Regions from separate parts of the Streptomyces sp. NPDC004647 genome, predicted to be linked through region 1. Evidence: riboswitches for the same ligand, from Rfam matches in the RefSeq annotation. Region 1 holds a riboswitch; the other holds the start of a gene.
The links. A riboswitch is a leader RNA that binds a small molecule or an ion and turns the genes downstream of it on or off. The one in region 1 is predicted to bind glycine.
Positions count from the first base shown of each region.

Region 1 (3,616 bases):
CGGTGCTCCTTGGCGAGGCGCTCGACCTCGTCCATGTCGACCTGGTTGGTCCGCTCGTCGACGTGGTAGGCGGCGACCTTGTAGAGCTTGCCGGAGAAATTGATCTTCATACCGTGGGTCAGGTGCCCGCCGTGGGCGAGATTCAGACCCAGGATGGTGTCTCCGGGGGAGAGCAGGGCGACCATCGCGGCCGCGTTCGCCTGCGCGCCCGAGTGCGGCTGTACGTTCGCGTGCTCCGCGCCGAACAGCGCCTTGATCCGGTCGATCGCGAGCTGCTCGATGACATCGACGTGCTCGCAGCCGCCGTAGTAGCGGCGGCCGGGGTAGCCCTCGGCGTACTTGTTGGTGAGCACCGAGCCCTGTGCCTCGAGGACGGCGGCCGGAGCGAAGTTCTCCGAGGCGATCATCTCGAGGGTGGACTGCTGACGGTGCAGCTCGGCGTCGACCGCGGCGGCGACGTCCGGGTCGAGCTCGTGCAGGGACTGGTTGAGAAGCGACATCGGGATCCCGTTCAGGTGGGGCGCTCGGGGCGCATCCTTGGAAGGGCGGTGTGGGCGGTATCAGTTGCCGGTGAACGCGGTGTATTCGTCGGCGGACAGCAGATCCGCCGGCTCGTCACTCACCTTCACCTTGAACAGCCAGCCGCCCTCGAACGGGGCGGAGTTCACCAGCGCGGGGTCGTCCACGACGTCCTGGTTGATCTCGGTGACCTCGCCGGAGACCGGCGCGTACAGGTCGCTCACGGACTTCGTCGACTCGAGCTCGCCGCAGGGCTCGCCCGCGGTGACGGTGTCGCCGACCTCCGGTAGCTGGACGAAGACGACGTCACCGAGGGCATCGGCGGCGTGCGAGGTGATGCCCACGGTCGACACACCGGCCTCGGCGGCGGTGAGCCACTCGTGCTCCTTGCTGTAACGCAGCTGCTGGGGGTTGCTCATGACCTGATTCTCCTGGATACGGGGGCGTGCTCTGCTACGTGGTCTTGAAAGATGGGACAGGCGTGACGAGAGATACGCGACAGACAGGCGGGGGCCCGTCGGCGGTCTGCACAGCTTGTAGATCAGCGCTGCCGCTTGTAGAAGGGCAACGCGACGACCTCGTACGGCTCGTTGCTGCCGCGGATGTCCACCGCGACTCCCGCCGTCCCCGGCTCCGCGTGGGCGGCGTCCACATAGGCGATGGCGACCGGCTTGCCGAGCGTTGGCGAGGGCGCGCCCGACGTGACCTCGCCGATCACCGTTCCGGACGCGGCGTCGACCACGCCGTACCCGGCGCGCGGCACCCGGCGGCCCGAGGCGATCAGGCCGACCAGCTTGCGCGGCGGGGCCTCCTCGGCTCGCTTCGCCGCCGCCTCCAGGGCCTGGCGCCCCACGAAGTCGCCGCCGTTCGTGGTCTTCTCGAACTTCACGACCCGCCCCAGACCCGCGTCGAACGGCGTCAGCGACGTGGTCAGCTCGTGCCCGTACAGCGGCATGCCCGCCTCCAGGCGCAGCGTGTCCCGGCAGGACAGCCCGCACGGCACCAACCCGCGGTCCGCGCCCGCCTCGGTCAGCGCCTGCCACAGGGCCTCGGCGTCGCCCGGGGAGACGAAGAGCTCGAAACCGTCCTCGCCGGTGTAGCCCGTACGGGCGATCAGCGCGGGCACTCCGGCGACGGTGCCGGGCAGGCCCGCGTAGTACTTCAGCCCGTCCGGATCGGCATCGGTCAGCGACTTCAGGATGGCCGCGGACTCGGGGCCCTGGACGGCGAGCAGCGCGTACGCGTCCCGGTCGTCCCGTACGGCCGCGTCGAAGCCGGCCGCACGCTCGGTCAGCGCGTCGAGCACCACCTGGGCATTCGAGGCGTTGGCCACGACCATGAACTCCAGCTCGCCGAGGCGGTAGACGATCAGGTCGTCCAGGATGCCGCCCTCGGCGTTGCAGATCATGGTGTAGCGGGCGCGGCCGGGGGCGAGCGCCGAGAGATTGCCGACCAGCGCGTAGTCCAGCAGCTCACCGGCCTGGGGGCCGGTCAGGGTGATCTCGCCCATGTGGGAGAGGTCGAAGAGTCCGGCGCGGGTACGGACCGCGATGTGCTCGTCGCGCTCACTGCCGTAGCGCAGGGGCATGTCCCAGCCCGCGAAGTCGGTCATGTTCGCGCCCAGCGCGCGATGCAGGGCATCCAGCGCGGTGCGGCGTGGTGCATCGGTCATGTTTCAGGCTCCCTGGCACGGGTGGCGAGGCTGGCGTCGGAAAGAACACAGCCTCCCCATCTGTCATCGGAACCTGAGAGGTTCGCCACGACCCCGCATCGGGGTCATGGCTTGCACCTTGGGTGGGACCGCACTGCGGCGGCCCGCTTTTCAGATGTGCCTAGTCCACGCGGTACGGGGCCTGAGAGATTCAAGGGAGGACTTGCTCCTTCGGCGCCCCGGCGTCCGGCACAGCGGCCGGTCCGGTATCCGGGGACTCTCCCGCGCGGGTTCAAGCGGCCGGTATGGAGTTGGCGCCGACATCATTGCACGCCTGTGACACGTTCGGCAGTCAGGACCGGAGGTAAGGCGGTTGTATGGCATTACCTTTTCTTGAAACTCTGCGCGCACGGGCCGCAGTGACCGGACCTGGAAGGACGATCACGGTGCAGAGATATGGAATGTACGCGACAACGTCGGCGGTCGGGTCGGGCCGTGTCCTGGGCGCCCTGCCCCAGCAGCCCCAGCAGCCGGAGCCGCCGATGCATGCCGTACCGCCGGTCGTCAGGCCGGGACGGTGCGCCCCCGCAACCGATCTGCGGGGAACCGACGCACGCGAGCTGCGCTACCCCGCCGGGGATGTGGTGGTCGTCTCCGGGCTGCCGGGCAGTGGCAAGAGCACCTTGATCAAGCGGGCCACCGCAGGCCTGGACGCCGGCGGCGGAGCCGTCCGCCGGATCGACTCGCAGGACACCCGGGACCGCTGGGAGCAGCGGCTGCCGGCCCTGCTGCCGTACGCCCTCTACCGGCCCCTGGTCCGGGTCGCCCACTACGCCGGGCTGGCCCGGGCGCTGCGCTCGGGCGGCAGCGTCGTCGTGCACGACTGCGGCACGCTCGGCTGGGTGCGCGGCTGGCTGGCGCGCGACGCCCGCCGCCGGGGCGGATCTCTGCACCTGGTGCTGCTGGACGTACCGCCGGAGGTCGCCCTGGAGGGCCAGGCCTCGCGGGGCCGGGGGGTCTCCGGATACGCCTTCGCGCGGCACCGCCGCGCGGTGCGCCGGCTGGTCGCGGATGCGGAGGGCGGGCGGCTGCCCGGCGGCTGCACCTCGGCCGTGCTGCTGGACCGCAGGGCCGCGAGCGCATTGAACGGCATCGGCTTCGAGTAGCCGACGGGATCCGCTCTGCCCTCCGCATCACTACGAGACAACTACTACGAGACAACTACGGGACAACTTCGAGCGTTACTGCATGAACGCGGCGGGCGACTCGCTCTGCACTGTCGAGGACTGCGAGGTGCTCGAGACCGCGGGCGGGTTCTGCAGTACGGAGAGGCTCGGCGCCGGCAGTCCGCCGCCGACCACGGTGCCGATGATCAGGTCGGTGACGGCGTCGATGACATCCTGAAGGGCTGCCGCGATCGCCGCCGGGTCGCCGGTGGCGATGGCC
Region 1 covers NZ_JBEXKU010000005.1:45,576-49,191, reverse strand. The annotation lists gene glyA (serine hydroxymethyltransferase) at 1-500, opposite strand, end outside; gene gcvH (glycine cleavage system protein GcvH) at 561-938, opposite strand; gene gcvT (glycine cleavage system aminomethyltransferase GcvT) at 1,061-2,191, opposite strand; glycine riboswitch at 2,352-2,465, opposite strand; gene ABZW18_RS03675 (AAA family ATPase) at 2,611-3,336, shown strand; gene ABZW18_RS03670 (hypothetical protein) at 3,412-3,616, opposite strand, start outside.

Region 2 (3,616 bases), on a different contig from region 1:
TACGGCCAGCAGACCGGCCAGCTCGCCCTGGGAACCGGCATTCGGCTGAAGGGAGACCTTGTCGTAGCCGGTGACCTCGGCCAGCCGCTCCTCGAGCTCATGGATCAGGGACAGATAGCCCTCAGCCTGGTCCAGCGGCGCGAAGGGGTGCAGTGCCCCGAACTCGGGCCAGGTGACCGGCTCCATCTCGGTGGTGGCGTTGAGCTTCATCGTGCAGGAGCCGAGCGGGATCATGCCGCGGTCCAGTGCGTAGTCCCGGTCGGCCAGCCGGCGCAGGTAGCGCAGCAGCGCGGTCTCGGAGCGGTACTGGTGGAAGACCGGGTGGGTCAGGTACTCGTCGCGGCGCAGCAGGCCCCCCGGCAGGGTGTCCTGCACGGTGGCGTCCAGCGCCTCCACATCGGCCTCGACGCCGAAGGCGCCCCAGACGGCGGCCAGCTGGGCGCGGCCGGTGGTCTCGTCACAGGCGATGCCGACCAGGTCGGCGTCGACCGGGCGAAGGTTGACGCCTGCCCGGCGCGCGGCGGCCACGACCTCGGCGGCCCGCCCGGGGACCCGCGCGGTCACGGTGTCGAAGTACGAGCCGTGAACGATCTCCACACCGCCGGCCCGCAGGCCCTCGGCGAGCAGTGTGGCGTAGCGGTGGGTGCGCCGGGCGATGCCCGCGAGCCCTCCGGGGCCGTGGTGGACGGCGTACATTCCGGCCATCACGGCGAGCAGGACCTGAGCGGTGCAGATGTTGCTGGTGGCCTTCTCCCGGCGGATGTGCTGCTCGCGGGTCTGCAGGGCCAGTCGGTACGCCTTGTTGCCGTCGGCGTCCACGGAGACGCCGACGAGCCGTCCGGGCAGGCTGCGGGCGAACTTCTCCCGTACGGCCATGAACCCGGCGTGCGGGCCTCCGAAGCCCATCGGCACGCCGAAGCGCTGGCTGCTGCCGACCGCGATGTCCGCGCCCAGATCGCCGGGCGAGGTGAGCAGGGTGAGGGCAAGGAGGTCGGCCGCGACGGTGACGACGGCGCCGACCTCGTGCGCGCTCTCGATCAGCGGCCGCAGGTCCCGCACCTGTCCGGAGGCGCCCGGGTACTGCAGCAGCACACCGAAGACCCCGCGCTCGGCGACCTCGGCCGGGATCCCGTCGGAGAGGTCGGCGACGACCACGTCCACACCGGTCGGCTCGGCCCGGGTCTCGATGATGGCGATCGTCTGGGGCAGACAGTCGGCGTCGATCAGGAAGACGCCGTCCTTGACCTTGCCGACGCGGCGGGAGAGCGCCATGGCCTCTGCGGCGGCGGTGCCCTCGTCCAGCAGGGAGGCGCCCGAGGTGGGCAGACCGGTGAGGTCGGCGACGACGGTCTGGAAGTTCAGCAGCGCCTCGAGGCGGCCCTGCGAGATCTCCGGCTGGTACGGGGTGTACGCCGTGTACCAGCTGGGGTTCTCCATGACGTTGCGGAGGATCACCGGCGGGGTGAAGGTGCCGTAGTAGCCGAGCCCGATCATCGGGGCCAGCACCTCGTTACGGCCGGCGAGAGCGCGCAGCTCATCGAGGACCCCGGCCTCGGTGCGGGCCTCCGGCAGATTCAGCTCGCCTTCGCTTTTGATCACATCCGGTACGGCGGCGGCGGTGAGTTCGTCGAGCGAGCCATATCCGACCTGGGCGAGCATCTTCGCCTGCGCCCCGCCGTCAGGACCGATGTGGCGCCGGTCGAAGGGAGTGCCACACTCCAGCTGGGAGAGTGAAATGCGGTTGGCGTTCATCTGCGGAGGCCTCCTGGTCGATGCGACCTGCGAGGGGCACCACGGCACGGGTGCCCGGACGGCCTCCCCCTCTGTCATCTCAACCTGAGAGCTTCACCGGTCCGCGCGGGGCGGTCCGGCTTGCACCGTCGGTGAGGAGGGGTTCCGGCGCATACACGTCCGGCGCCCGCCCTGCTTTCCAGAGTGACCTCGTCCATGCGGTACGTGTGCCTGAGAGATTCCGGGGAGGATTTGCTCCTTCGGCGCCCTCCTGCCTGCTGTTGGAGGACTCTCCCGCATGGGGTCTGCAGCCGCTAGCCAGCGTACCAGTGCACTTCCCGGAAGGTTCTTCGAGTGGCCGGGCCCCGCGAAGTGCCTTTTCGTTGTTCCGAGAGTAGACGTGCGACCAGTTGGAGGGATTGTGCAGACCGACATCGATCCCCGGAGCCTGATAGGGCGCAAAGCATTCGACCTCGACGGGGCGAAGATCGGCACCGTGGACGAGGTGTACCTCGACGACGCGACGGGCCGTCCGGAGTGGGCGGCCGTACGCACCGGCCTGTTCGGGCGTGATGCCTTCGTGCCGCTGGAGCCGAGCGAGATCATCGACGACACGCTGCGAGTCCCCTACCGGCGCTCCCTGATCAAGGACGCCCCGGATTTCGGGGTGGGGCGGCATCTCTCCCCTGAGCAGGAGCTACAGCTCTACCACCACTACGGACTGGACGCGGCGAGTCCGGGCGGCGACGGCCCCGGCCCCGATGACCAGGACTTCGGACGCCTCGCGGGTGACGACGACTGATCGGCGCCCGCGACGGGCTCCACCGCGGGCACCACGGGCCGGGGGTGGCCCCGGGCGAGGATCGAGGGGGGTTCCGACGGCTCCAGCGCGGGGTCGTCGACGCGGAAGGTCCGCACCCGGCCCGGCGCCGACCAGGGCTGTTCGAAGCGCACGGTGACTCTGCCGACGCCGCTGCCCTGCACCCAGCCGGGCCCGAGCTCGGCGTGCCGCACGTCATGGCCCGGCACCCACCGGCGCGCATGCTCCGGGGCGGCCTCCGCCGGCCCCGGAGCGGCCTGGCCCGCCGTCCGCTCCCCCTCCGCGCCGCCGTCCTCCGCGTCCGGTGTTCCAGCCCCCTGAGCAGCGGCCTCCAGTGCCGCCGCCTCCACTGCCGCCGCTTCCTGTGCGGTGGCGGCCTGGGCGAACAGGTCCTCCTGGGTGAAGTCGGCGAGCCCGCTCACTCCGACACCGAGCAGCCGCACACCGCCCGTGGTGTCCACCGCCTCGATGAGCCGGGCCGCGGCCTCGCGGATGACGGCGGGGTCGTCGGTGGGCCCGCGCAGGGTCTCGGAGCGGGTCAGCGTCGAGAAGTCGTACCGGCGCACTTTGAGTACGACGGTGCGGCCTGACCGCTCCGCCGAGCGGAGCCGCTGCACACAGCGGTCGGCCAGCCGCGCGACCTCCCACTGCACCCGCGCCCGGTCGTGCAGATCGATATCGAAGGTGTCCTCGACGGATACGGACTTGGCGTCCCGGTCGGCGACCACCGGCCGGTCGTCCGCGCCGCGCGCCATGGTGTGCAGGGAGCTGCCGTGCGCCTTCCCCAGCAACCGGATCAGCTCGTCCTCCCCCGCTTCCACGATCTCCCCGACGGTATGGATACCGGCCCTGCGCAGATGCTCTGCGGTCGCGGGCCCGACGCCCGGGAGCGTACGGACGGTCATCGGAGCCAGCAGCTCGAGCTCGGTGCCAGGAGCGATCAGCACCATGCCGTCGGGCTTGGCCTGCTCCGACGCGATCTTGGCCAGCAGCTTGGAACCGGCCAGGCCGACCGAACCGCTGAGCCCGGTGACGGCCCGGATGTCCCGCCTCAGCCGCTCCCCC
Region 2 covers NZ_JBEXKU010000083.1:9,346-12,961, reverse strand. The annotation lists gene gcvP (aminomethyl-transferring glycine dehydrogenase) at 1-1,752, opposite strand, end outside; glycine riboswitch at 1,941-2,038, opposite strand; gene ABZW18_RS28310 (PRC-barrel domain-containing protein) at 2,153-2,533, shown strand; gene ABZW18_RS28305 (DNA polymerase IV) at 2,446-3,616, opposite strand, start outside.
Region 2: it holds a riboswitch for glycine, as region 1 does, so the genes downstream of both, gcvP (aminomethyl-transferring glycine dehydrogenase) here and gcvT (glycine cleavage system aminomethyltransferase GcvT) in region 1, are expected to answer to the same signal.